One region of the Halopseudomonas salegens genome, then DNA from elsewhere that is predicted to be linked to it. Evidence: predicted binding sites of a transcription regulator. Region 1 holds the regulator's gene; each other region holds the start of a gene.
What was found. The regulator FliA, encoded in region 1, starts transcription of late flagellar genes. The targets are predictions, from matches to a motif close to CTAAAGTTTNNNNNNNNNNNGCCGNTAA.
Positions count from the first base shown of each region.

Region 2: BLU07_RS16840 (methyl-accepting chemotaxis protein) is a predicted target of FliA. The motif match lies at 1,780-1,807, and genes of this name have one in related genera.
Region 3: BLU07_RS16810 (methyl-accepting chemotaxis protein) is a predicted target of FliA. The motif match lies at 1,738-1,765, and genes of this name have one in related genera.
Region 4: BLU07_RS08460 (methyl-accepting chemotaxis protein) is a predicted target of FliA. The motif match lies at 1,300-1,327, and genes of this name have one in related genera.

Region 1 covers NZ_LT629787.1:2,085,008-2,088,132, forward strand. Annotated here, with positions in the region: gene BLU07_RS09390 (protein phosphatase CheZ) at 1-656, opposite strand, end outside; gene BLU07_RS09395 (chemotaxis response regulator CheY) at 678-1,055, opposite strand; gene BLU07_RS09400 (RNA polymerase sigma factor FliA) at 1,239-1,970, opposite strand; gene fleN (flagellar synthesis regulator FleN) at 1,970-2,797, opposite strand; gene flhF (flagellar biosynthesis protein FlhF) at 2,827-3,125, opposite strand, start outside.
Region 2 covers NZ_LT629787.1:3,644,622-3,647,746, reverse strand. Annotated here, with positions in the region: gene BLU07_RS16850 (Kelch repeat-containing protein) at 1-794, shown strand, start outside; gene BLU07_RS16845 (IPTL-CTERM sorting domain-containing protein) at 864-1,619, shown strand; gene BLU07_RS16840 (methyl-accepting chemotaxis protein) at 1,896-3,125, shown strand, end outside.
Region 3 covers NZ_LT629787.1:3,635,348-3,638,472, forward strand. Annotated here, with positions in the region: gene BLU07_RS16800 (CoA-acylating methylmalonate-semialdehyde dehydrogenase) at 1-83, opposite strand, end outside; gene BLU07_RS16805 (aspartate aminotransferase family protein) at 293-1,630, opposite strand; gene BLU07_RS16810 (methyl-accepting chemotaxis protein) at 1,944-3,125, shown strand, end outside.
Region 4 covers NZ_LT629787.1:1,878,442-1,881,566, reverse strand. Annotated here, with positions in the region: gene BLU07_RS08460 (methyl-accepting chemotaxis protein) at 1-1,248, opposite strand, end outside; gene acnA (aconitate hydratase AcnA) at 1,422-3,125, shown strand, end outside.

The DNA of each region.
Region 1 (3,125 bases):
ATACGGTCGACGTGACCGGCCATTCGTACCAGACTGACCAGGCTTTCTTCGACATCGTGAACAAGGGTCGTTACCCGCTTGATCACCTGACCGGTCAGGTCCTGGAAGTCCTGCGCCAGCATGATATCGTTGAGGTTGCTGCTGATCTGACTACTCGACTGTTCGGTTTGCTCGAGGAATTCACCCATGCGCCGGTACAAGTCCCGGAACTCATCAGCGGCCATCTCGCGCCGCTGCAGGCGCTGCCAGTCATTGCGTAAGGCAGCGGCCTGCTGCCCGAGATCGGTCGCCACCGGAAGGGTGTCATCAACCAGATCCATGGTTTTATTGGCCGCGCCCTCAGTCAGCTTGACGACATAATCGAGCCGGTCAGAGGCATCGCTGATCTTGGACACTTCACCGTCTGGCTCCTGCTCTCCCAGAGCATGACTGGTATCCAGCTGAAAATTCACGATGGCATTGTGCAGTGCGCGGGTCAGCTGACCAACCTCATGGTAGAGGCCGCGATCACGCGCCTGGTTGATGGCATGAACCACCATGATGGCTTCACCGAACTTGCCCTGTTCCAGGTACTCGACCAATTGGCGCGCGTTGTCCTTGAGTGAGTTTTCGAACTCCTGAGCGGTCGCCTGGCCGGGATCCTTACTTAACGCCATAACCTGTACCCCGGTGCTTGATTATTGTGCCTGTACGCGCTCAAAAATCTTTTCGATCTTCTCTTTCAGAGCCTGGGCGGTAAAGGGTTTGACCACATAGCCATTGACGCCAGCCTGAGCCGCTTCAATGATCTGGTCACGCTTGGCTTCGGCAGTCACCATCAACACGGGCAAGTGTTTGAGGCGCTCGTCGGCGCGAACTGCTCGCAACAGGTCGATACCGCTCATGCCGGGCATGTTCCAGTCGGTCACCAGAAAGTCGAAGTTGCCGCTTTGCAGCATGGGCAGCGCAGACGTACCGTCATCGGCTTCAGCGGTATTGGTAAACCCGAGGTCGCGCAACAGGTTCTTGATAATCCGCCTCATTGTCGAAAAATCATCAACAATGAGAATTTTCATGTTCTTGTCCAAGTCGACCTCCGTACAAACCAGGAATCCAGCGGCTCGGTGCCCCGCCTACCTAATGTTATTGGCCAAACAAGCCGGTTAATAATCCAGCCGTCAGTCTACCGGACTTGCTGCAGCAGCGCTGCCGATAGCGACGAAAATAATCCCTGCGCATTGGGCGCCAACAGAACCGGGTCAGTCTCCCTGCCAACCCGACAATCGCGCTCGCAAGCGAGCAGCCGATTGCGAGTGGAGCTGACTTACCCGGGATTCGCTGACCCCGAGCACGGCGCCAATCTCTTTCAGGTTGAGCTCTTCGTCGTAATACAGCGACAACAGCAGCCGTTCACGCTCTGGCAGACTATCGATAGCCTCGACCAGGGCGGCGCGAAAGCGATCGTCACGCAAGCCATCAAACGGACCTTCTTCACCAACCGACTCGGCCGGCATCCCCGCAGCCAGCAAATCATCAAAACTGAACAGGCGGCTGCCGGCAGTATCGTTGAGCATGGCGTAATAATCGTCAACGCTTACGTCTAATTCGGCCGCAACCTCATGATCTTTAGCGTCACGCCCCAATCGGGACTCGACCGCACGTATCGCTTCACTGACCATCCGCGAATTACGGTGCACCGAACGTGGCGCCCAATCCCCCTTGCGCACCTCATCCAGCATGGCGCCACGAATGCGAATGCCGGCGTAGGTTTCAAAACTGGCGCCCTTGCCATGGTCGAACTTGCGCGACGCTTCAAGCAAACCGATCATGCCGGCCTGGAGCAAATCATCGACCTGAACACTGGCCGGCAAACGGCCCAGCAAATGATAAGCGATACGCTTGACCAACGGAGCAAACTGCTCCACCAACTGATCCTGATAATTATTATTTTGCGCTCGCGTATACATGCTCACCCCGCCAGCCGATGCCATCATAAGCCTGATCCTGTCCGCTGCACCAAGCGCTCGACAAAAAACTCGAGATGCCCGCGCGGGTTAGCCGGCAGCGGCCAGCCATCCACTTTTTGCGCTATGCCACGAATGGCAATAGAGGCCTTGCTGCGCGGAAAGGCTTCGTAAACTGCCTTTTGCTTCTGTACCGCCTTGCGTACCGACTCGTCGTAAGGAACTGCGCCAACATACTGAAGTGCGACATCCAGAAAACGATCCGTTACCTTGGTCAGCTTAGCAAAAACTGAACGGCCTTCCTGCGGCGTATGCACCATATTTGCCAGAACACGGAAACGGGTCATGCCGTGATCCCGGTTGAGCAGCTTGATCAAGGCGTAGGCATCGGTAATCGAAGTCGGTTCGTCACAGACGACCACCAGCACTTCCTGGGCAGCGCGCACAAAGCTGACCACCGAATCGCTGATCCCGGCAGCGGTATCCACAATCAGCACGTCAATATTCTGGCCGATATCACTGAAGGCCTGGATCAGACCGGCATGCTCCTGCGGTTGCAGATTGACCATCCGCGCAGCGCCAGAAGCCGCCGGCACGATGCGTATACCGCCCGGACCATCTATCAGCACGTCACGCAGCTCACAGGTACCGTCAAGCACGTCCACCAGAGTGGCTTTGGGTTTCAGGCCAAGCAGTACATCCACGTTGGCAAGACCAAGGTCAGCGTCAAGCAAGACGACGCGTCGCCCCAGATCAGCCAACGCCAGACTCAGGTTGACCGACACGTTAGTCTTGCCGATGCCGCCCTTGCCACCAGTGACTGCGATAACCTGAACCGGATGATTGCTCGCCATCTCGCTGCTTACCTTAATCTGTATTGTTTTCAACCAGCACGCTGGCTATTTAGTATACCGGCAAAAACGTCGGCCATGGTGGCATCTGCCGGTGTTTCCTCACTGGCCAGGCTGACTGCACGACTGACCAGCTTATGGCCAACGGCCTTACTGATGTCATCCGGAATACGCTGGCCATCTGCCAGATAGGCTAACGGCAAACCGACCTCCATAGCCAGCCCGAGTCCCTCACCCAGTGTCGCTGCCTCATCGACCTTGGTCAGCACACAGCCAACCAGGTTGCAGCGTTTATAGCTGTGCCAGGCAGCCTTGAGCACACGATACTGGC
Region 2 (3,125 bases), 1.6 Mb from region 1:
CGGCAACAGTCGACGGGCTGATCTATGTGCCCGGCGGCTATGATGGTGGATCAGCTTTCACCGACCTGCAGATATTGGATCCGGCCACGGGTACCTGGACAACAGCTGTTGCCGATCCGGTGCCGGCACCTGCATTTAACTCGGCTTGTACCGAGCATGATGGCAGACTCTATCTCTTTGGAGGCACCCCTGGTGGGACGAACAATATTACTGACAGCACATGGGTCTTCGACCCACAGCAAAGTGCAGGGAATCGCTGGTCCGCGCTCAGCAGCTCACCTTTCACCCATGCTTATGGCTCGGCAGTTGCCGCGAACAATGGCCTGATTTTCGTAACCGGCTTTCGCAATACGACCCCCGATCTTGATACCGTTGCTGCTTACAACCCGGCAACAGATAGCTGGATTGCCTACCCTGCACTGCAAAATGCCCGTGCTGGAGCGGCGGCCTGGATCCGAGACAATCGTCTCTATGTCGGCGGTGGTGGCTGGAGCAGTTATCTGAACAGCGTGGAAAGATACAACCTGAACCAGGGAACCGCCGGCAGCTGGGAATTTACTGAACCCTTGAATGCTGGCCGACGTACCTTTGCCCACGCTATGGATCCTGTCACTGGCCAGATGTTCGCGGCCGCAGGCTGGGCTGGCGCCTTTCTCGATTCAGCCGAAACCGTTGCCGGCAGGCACGTTCGGCTAAGCCCTATCCCGACCTTGAGTACCTGGACCCTGTTGATGCTGGTGCTTGGTCTGTTCGCGATGGCGGGCTTCCGGCTGCCGAACAGGCATCGCAGCTAAACGACATGACCAATCAGTGCCGGCCCCCGCCGGTGACTGTCCCCCGGGAAACGGAACAAATGCAAGGATATGCACCGTTTTGACACACTGCAGCCGAGTGGATTTTATGTACCACTGCTGTTAAGTTTTATCAGATTGATCAATCTGAAAAGGAATCAACCCATGGATCGGTGTCATTCATCCTTAGCCCTTTCCCGCCTCTTCTGCGTTATTGTTGTTTTGCTGGCCACGTTTTCCGGAAAAGCCTTGGCTCAAGCCGTCAGCTACAGCTATGTTGGCGATACTTACACTAACGCAGATCCCCCGTACACCACAGCGGACAACCTGACAGGCACATTTTCAACCGCTGCGCCGATTCCACCGAATTTTTCTGGTGATGCGACTGCTTTGGTAACGTCACTCAGCTTCGACGACAGTGTGGCCGTAAGAACCCTGGCGGACAGCACATTGTGCCGGTTCGACATCGCCACAGATGCTACTGGTACAATTATTGACTGGGCGTTGCTTATTCGCCAATCCGATACTGGCCCTACAGAAAACCAACACTCCATCGAGACCTACTCTGGCGGCTTATCCATTCCTGACATTGACCAGGCAGGGTTTGATTTCAGTACGGGTAACACCGACTGCTCAGGCATTGCGCTGGGCCCGTTCGCCACAACCCCGGCGGCCGCGTCTGATGCCTGGACTGATACCCGAGCCGACGCCGGTGAAAACATCGCAAGCATACCTACGTTGTCGGCCTGGTCGCTGCTGGCCATGAGCATGATCATGCTGTGCATTGGTGGTTTCTTTGCCAACCGGCGCTCATCTGCAAGCGTTTGAACCTGGCAGCCCCCTGAGCGTCACCCTGCGCTCTTGTTGACAGCCAGCTCGTCGCGTCCTCCTCTGTAACATCAGCTTTACGGAGGAGGCGTACTGGCTACAAGCAGAGCCAACGGGCTTGCTACCGCTGAAACCGGCAAGATATTCCTGTATTTGAGCTCTCATGTTTTGACTGACAGTGCCGATAAGGACTCATTAGTCACTTTTCTGGCCTGGCATGGAGATAGCACCTCCTCCTGACAGACCATCAGACCCTGTAGGGAAGGGAGTTACCAAATGTTCAGCCTGTTCAGAAATATGGGATTTCGCTGGAAGTTGACCTTGCCGCTGCTACTGGTAGCGACGCTGTTTATTGGCCTGGCAGTCACTGCCTTCTGGGCAGTCAACAGCCTTGATTTCAGGCTCTCGCGAATGACCGATGAGCTGCTGCCGCAAAGCGCAACCTTGCTGGAAGCCGACCGGGACATGTATCAAGCCCTCACGGCAGAAAGGGAGCTGCTGGTTGAGAGCGGTGCGCGCGACCGGGCTCAACTGCTCACGGAACACAGCGAAAATTTGCAGCAGGCCATTGATCGGGTCACCGTCTATGCCGACTCAACCCAATCCGCTAAAGGACAACAACTGGGCAGCGACTTCCAGGCCGCTTTCGACACCTGGAAACAGACCACTGACCAGATTGTCAGACTGGCCGGCAGCAATAATGGCGATGAGGCCAGAACGCTGAGTTACGGACGTGGCTACCAGCAGTTTATCCAGGCGCGCGATCTGATTGACCAAATGACCCAACTGGTGGATGAAGAGGCCGCCAGCGAGACAGCGTTGGCTGAAGTCGTCGCCAACAAGAGCGATGCAATCGTGCTAACGGTGGTTGCTGTAGGGCTGCTGCTATGTGCGCTGATCATTGCCTTTTTTCCGGGGCTAATCACCAGACCGCTGCAGGACATTCTCCGCCGTATCCGCGACATGGCCGATGGCGAGGGAGACCTGACCAAACGGATTCATGTCACATCCAGTGATGAACTCGGTCAGGTCGGCATGGCATTGAACCAGTTCCTCGAACAGCTTCAGACCCTGATTCAGCAAGTCACTGACTCCACCCTGCAGGTTGCCTCGGCATCCGAGCAGATGAGCACCATTGCCGCCAACCAGGATCGGCTGGTCAACGAGCAATACCTTACTATTGACCAGGTCAGCACAGCGGCTATCGAAATGAGCGCCGCCATTCATGAAGTGGCCGATAATGCCACCAGTACCGCCGAAGCCGCCAGCGCCGCCGACCGGCAGGGCCATGCAGCTGCCGAAGTGGTGGGACAAACGATGGATGCCCTGCGGCGCCTGGCCGCCGACGTAGAAGAGGCGGCAGGCGTCATCAACAATCTGGAATCCGATAGCGATAATATTGGCGGCGTTCTCAGCGTCATTCAAGCGATTGCGGAACAGACCAATCTGCTGGCATTGAATGCTGCCATTGAAGCTGCGCGCGCCGGTGAGCAGGGCCGCGGCTTT
Region 3 (3,125 bases), 1.6 Mb from region 1:
GTAGCGGGTTCAAACACCGCCTGGGTGCGGGCGCTGGGGCCAGTGCGTTGGCCATTGATAAAGTGGGTCAATTGCAAAGTCATAAATCGTTTCCTGATAGTCCGTGCATTGCGTTGATCGTAGGGTTCAGTGTGTTGCGTCATGACGGGCCGCCGGGCGCGGACACGCGGCAAGTACGTCCCTGTAGCTCGTCGATGGCGTCCATGCCATCGACGGTCCGCGACCGGCGGCCCGTCACGACGCTCTGCCGAATCAAGTGTGCGATCTGTGCAACACAAGTTGGCAAGTTGAGTTAGTTGGCTTTGTTGATCACTCGCCCAAGGATCTCGATCAACTGATCAATATGTTCTTTTTCCGCAATCAGGGGCGGTGACATGGCGATGATGTCGCCGGTGCAGCGCACCATGGCGCCCTGCCAGAAGCATTCTTCGAATACATCATAGCCTCGGGTGCCGGGCGCGCCATCGCGGCTGGCGAGATGGACCGCACCGACCAGCCCGGTGTTGCGAATATCGATCACGTTGGGGTGGTCGCCGAGGCTGTGCAGGGCGTCTTCCCAGTACTGTTCAAGATCCTGCGCGCGGGTCAGCAGGCCGTCGCGCTGGTAGATGTCGAGGGTGGCGAGCGCGGCGGCAGCGGCAACCGGGTGGCCGGAATAGGTATAGCCGTGGAAAAATTCGATCAGGTTGTCCGGGCCGTGCATAAAGGCATCATGAATGGCATCGCTGACGAACACCGCACCCATGGGAATGGCGCCGTTGGTCAGACCCTTGGCGGTGGTGATGATGTCCGGGGTGACGCCCCAGCGCTGGGCGGCGAAAGGTTCGCCGACACGGCCGTAACCGGTAATGACTTCATCAAAGATCAGCAGAATGCCGTGGGCGCGGGTGATTTCGCGCAGACGTTGCAGGTAGCCCAGCGGCGGCAGGATGACGCCAGCAGAGCCGGATAACGGCTCGACGATCACAGCGGCGATATTCTCGGCACCGTGCAGCTGGATCATCCGCTCCAGGCTGTCGGCCAGTTCGGCCCCGTGTTGCGGCAGGCCACGGGTAAAGGCGTTGCGGCCAAGGTCGAGCGTATGCGGCAAATGGTCGACGCCGGGCAACTGGGCGCTGAAAGCCTTGCGATTATTGGCCATGCCGCCAACGGAAATGCCGCCAAAGCCGACACCATGGTAGCCGAGTTCGCGGCCAATCAGTCGTGTGCGGCTGCTGTCGCCACGGGCGCGGTGGTAGGCGAGGGCAATTTTCAGCGCGGTATCGACTGACTCGGAACCGGAATTGGTGAAGAACACCCGGTTCAGGCCCGCTGGGGCAATCTCGACCAGGCGCTCAGCCAGGGTAAAGGGCAGCGGGTGGCCCATCTGGAAGGTCGGGGCGAAGTCCATCTGCTGAATTTGCGTGCTGACGGCTTCGGCTATCTCCCGCCGGCCGTGCCCGGCATTGCAGCACCAGAGACCTGCGGTGCCATCCAGCACCTGACGGCCATCCACATCGACGTAATACATGCCTTCGGCGCTGGCCAGCAGGCGCGGGCGCTGTTTGTACTGGCGGTTGGCGGTAAAGGGCATCCAGAACGCATCCATGGATTCGGGGCGCTGGGCAGGGTAAATACGGTCAGATGACATGGTGCAGGCCTGCGGGCTGGGTGTGTGATATTTCGAGTGTATGTCAAAAATAACAAACAGAAAAGTGGCTGATGGGGGTGCACACACGCTTGTCGGGTTTGAAGAAAATAAAGTTGTCGTCCCGCTCGCCGATTATCATAAAGGTGACCAGGTTTCATCTGGCCAGTGCGGTTGAGCCGGCGAGATGGATTATTCGCTGCTGTCTTGATCCACGGCATGGAAATACCCTTGATGGCATTTTAATGTGCTACACCTGTTGATCCCGATCTGACCTGACAGGCTGCGTGAGTAGCCTTGGCCAAAGAGACGCTGTATGAAAAAGAATTTCTCGATCCGTTTTCTGTTGTTGGCAACCCTGGCCAGCGCCTTCACCCTGGTGTTGGCTTTCACCCTCCTGTATGCCAATTACACCCAGCGCGAGCACATGGAAGAGTATTCGAGCAAATACGTACACGGATTGCAGAAGTCATTTTTTGATGCCATCAACACCATGATGGTGACCGGCACCATCGGTCAGAAGGAAATGCTGCGTGAGCGGATGATGGCACCGGAATCGGTACTGGATGTGCGCGTGGTCCGCAGCGATGTGTTGAACGCACTCTACGGACCCGGTGCGGATTATCAGCAACAGCGATCAGAACAGGAAATGGAGGCCTTGCAGGGTGAGCGGCTGGAATTCTATTCCGAGAATGACCAGGGGCGGGTGTACACCCTGATCGAACCCATCGTAGCCATGGCAGACTATCAGGGGGTGAATTGCCTGATGTGCCACCAGGCTCAGGAAGGGGACATTCTCGGTGCCGTCCGGGTGGATTACTCCCTGGCTGAAAGCGATGCACGTCTGCAAGGCCAGTTGTTGACCAGTGGTGGCGTGCAGATCCTGATTTTTATCCTGGCCTTTGTGGCTACCGCCCTGGTGCTTGCCCGCCTGGTCATCTCGCGCCTGCGTCTGTTGCATGACCGCATGGAGTCGATTGCCGACAATTCCGATCTGACCATCCGCCTGGATGACTCGCGAGATGACGAGATCGGCTATGTGGCGCGAGCATTCAATCGCATGGTTGGTCAGATCAACGTCAGCATGCACGCAGTAATGGACAACGCCGGCAAGGTGCAGCTAGCCGCCCAGCAAATCGCCAGCAAGGCCCAGACCACGGTCCGCGAAGTGGTTGCGCAGAAAGACAATACCGATCAGGTTGCCAGCGCCACCACCGAGCTGGCTGCCTCAGCGGTCGAGGTGCGGGAAAACGCCATCAACACCAGCCGCAAATCGCAGGATACGGCGGATGCGGCCAGTAGTGGCGAACGCCAGGCGCACACCGCCGTTGCCGGTATCGAGCAACTCAACGGCGAGGTGCAGGAAGGCGCGCGGCGTATTGCCGAACTGGGCCAGCGCACCAACTCGATGAACGTGATGCTGACGGAGATTGCCAATATTGCCGACCAGACCAACCTGCTGGCACTGAATGCGGCCATCGAGGCGGCTCGGGCGGGT
Region 4 (3,125 bases), 210 kb from region 1:
TTCTGCCGCCTGCTGCAGGTTGGCAATCAGGCCGTGGATCTGTTCGGTCGAGTCGGCGGTCCGGCTGGCCAGTGCGCGCACCTCGTCGGCAACCACGGCAAAGCCCCGGCCTTGCTCACCGGCACGTGCGGCTTCGATGGCAGCATTGAGAGCCAGCAGGTTGGTCTGCTCGGCAATCCCCTTGATCACATCCACCACGGTCCCGATTTCCCTGGCGTCAGTGGCCAGCTGGCTGGATACCTCGGCAGCGGCATTCACCGCGCTGGCCAATTGTTCGATGGCCTGGCGAGTGGCCTGGGCCACTTCTTTGCCCTGACTGGCCAATGCGCTGGCATGGCGGGTTGACTCGGCAGTACGCTGCACATTGCCGGACACTTCCTGGGTGGCGGCAGCCATTTCATTGACTGCGGTGGCTACCTGTTCGGTTTCCTGGCGTTGCTGGTTCAGGCCGTGCGAGCTATCCAGCGCTAACTGACTGGCTTCGGTAGCCTGGCTGCGCAACTGCCCGGCGCTGTCGAGCAAACGGGTCAGGCTGGTTTGCAAACGCGCCTGCTGGCTCAGCAGCGCCATTTCCAGCTGCCCGAGGGAGCCTCGGTAAGGGGTGTACATTTGCGCCAGCAGGGGATCACTGATGGTTTGTGTGGCCTGACCAATAATGCGCTGTAAACGTGCTTCCTGCCAGGCACGCACACTCAGGGCGGCCGGCACGCTGACAATCAGACTGGTGGCAATACCCCAAGGGCCCAAGGCGCTGCCGAGTGCCGCAGTAGCCCCACCGACGGCGAGCATGGGCGTTACATCAGCCAGCCAGCCCCGCCAGTTGGCCTGTACGGCTTTACCGCCACGATTCAGGCGTCGGTAGAGATGCTCTGCGCGCTGGACCTGTTGTTGCGTCGGCTTGACGCGAACGGATTCGTAGCCGGTCACCTTGCCGTTTTCCAGTACCGGGGTCACATAGGCGTTGACCCAGTAATGGTCGCCGTTCTTGCAACGATTCTTGACGATACCCATCCAGCTGCGACCCGCCTGGAGATCCGTCCACATATGCTCGAAAACGGCCGGTGGCACGTCCGGATGGCGGACCAGATTGTGCGGAGCACCGATCAACTCATCCGCAGTGAAACCACTGATCGCAATAAAAGCCTCATTGGCGTAGCGAATGAGGCCCTTGAGGTCGGTCGTGGAAATCAATCGCTGATCCTGGGTAAAGCTTTGTTCCCGCTGGGTGACGGGCTGATTATTGCGCATGGAGTCGTCCTGATACGGCGAGGCGAATGGTTTTATTGGTCTATGCTGTTGTTATCGTCAACACGTCAGAGTTCTTTACCTGTGTTGTTGCTTGGGCGCCAGACCCTGTAGTCTGGGGAGTATATCAATTCTGCCGCTGGCTTGCTGCCAGCGCATTGCCAAGAGGTCTCAGCATGACAGTCAAGAATAGCCTGGACAGCCTGCAAACCCTCGCCGTCGGGGACACCAGTTACCATTATCATTCATTGCCGAAAGCGGCGGAAAAATTGGGCGATATCAGTCGTTTGCCGATGTCTCTCAAAGTCTTGCTGGAAAATTTGCTGCGTAATGAGGACGGCAAAACCGTGACCCTGGCTGATTGCCAGGCGGTGGTTGACTGGCTCAAGGATCAACGCTCGACGCGGGAGATCCAGTACCGTCCGGCACGGGTACTGATGCAGGACTTCACTGGCGTACCTGCAGTCGTCGATCTCGCCGCCATGCGGGATGCCGTGGCCAAGGCGGGTGGAGACCCGCAGCAGATCAATCCATTGTCACCGGTTGATCTGGTGATTGACCACTCGGTAATGGTCGATCACTTCGCCGATGCCAGCGCCTTCAAGGATAATGTGGCGATAGAAATGGAACGCAATGGCGAACGTTACGCCTTTCTGCGCTGGGGGCAGCAGGCGTTTGACAACTTCCGGGTGGTACCGCCGGGCACCGGTATCTGTCACCAGGTCAATCTCGAGTATCTGGCCGAAAGTGTCTGGGCTGAAGAGCGGGACGGCGAGCAATGGGCCTATCCGGATACCCTGGTCGGCACGGATTCGCACACCACCATGGTCAATGGTCTGGGGGTGCTTGGCTGGGGGGTTGGCGGCATCGAGGCGGAAGCAGCCATGCTTGGCCAACCGGTATCCATGCTGATTCCCGAAGTCGTAGGTTTCAAACTGACCGGCAAGATGAAAGAGGGAATGACGGCTACCGACCTGGTGCTGACGGTAACCCAGATGCTGCGGGCCAGGGGTGTGGTCGGCAAGTTTGTCGAATTCTATGGTGATGGTCTGGCCGATCTGTCACTGGCGGACCGTGCCACCATCGCCAACATGGCACCGGAATATGGCGCCACCTGCGGCTTCTTTCCGGTAGATGACGTCACGATCAATTACCTGCGACAAACCGGCCGGCCGGATGCGGTTATCGAGCGTGTCGAGGCCTATTGCAAGACGCAGGGGTTATGGCGCGAGTCGGGCCATGAACCGGTGTTTACCGCCACCCTGCATCTGGATATGAATGAGGTGGAAGCCAGCCTGGCAGGCCCGAAACGGCCGCAGGATCGGGTTGCCCTGGGTGATGTCCCGCGGGCTTTTGATGATTTGCTGGCCTTGCAGGTTACGCCGGATGACGAGGCTGAAGCGCGGCTGGAAAGTGAAGGGGGCGGCGGCACGGCCGTAGGATCGCATAGCGGGGCTACGACGGTTGAAATCGATGGCGAGGAACATGTGCTCAAGCATGGTGCCGTGGTCATTGCCGCGATTACGTCCTGCACCAATACCTCCAACCCCAGCGTGATGATGGCGGCCGGCCTGGTGGCGAAAAAAGCCCTGGAGAAAGGGTTGCAACGCAAACCCTGGGTCAAGTCATCCCTGGCGCCCGGTTCCAAGGTGGTTACGGATTACCTCGCCAAGGCCGGTCTGAATGACTATCTGGACAAGCTGGGTTTCAATCTGGTTGGTTACGGTTGCACCACGTGCATCGGCAACTCCGGCCCCCTGCCGGAAGCCATCGGCAAAGCCATCACTGAGCATGACCTGGTCGTTTCGTCGGTATTGTCCGGCAATCGCAATTTCGAAGGCCGTGTACATCAGCAGGTCAAGGCCAACTGGCTGGCCTCG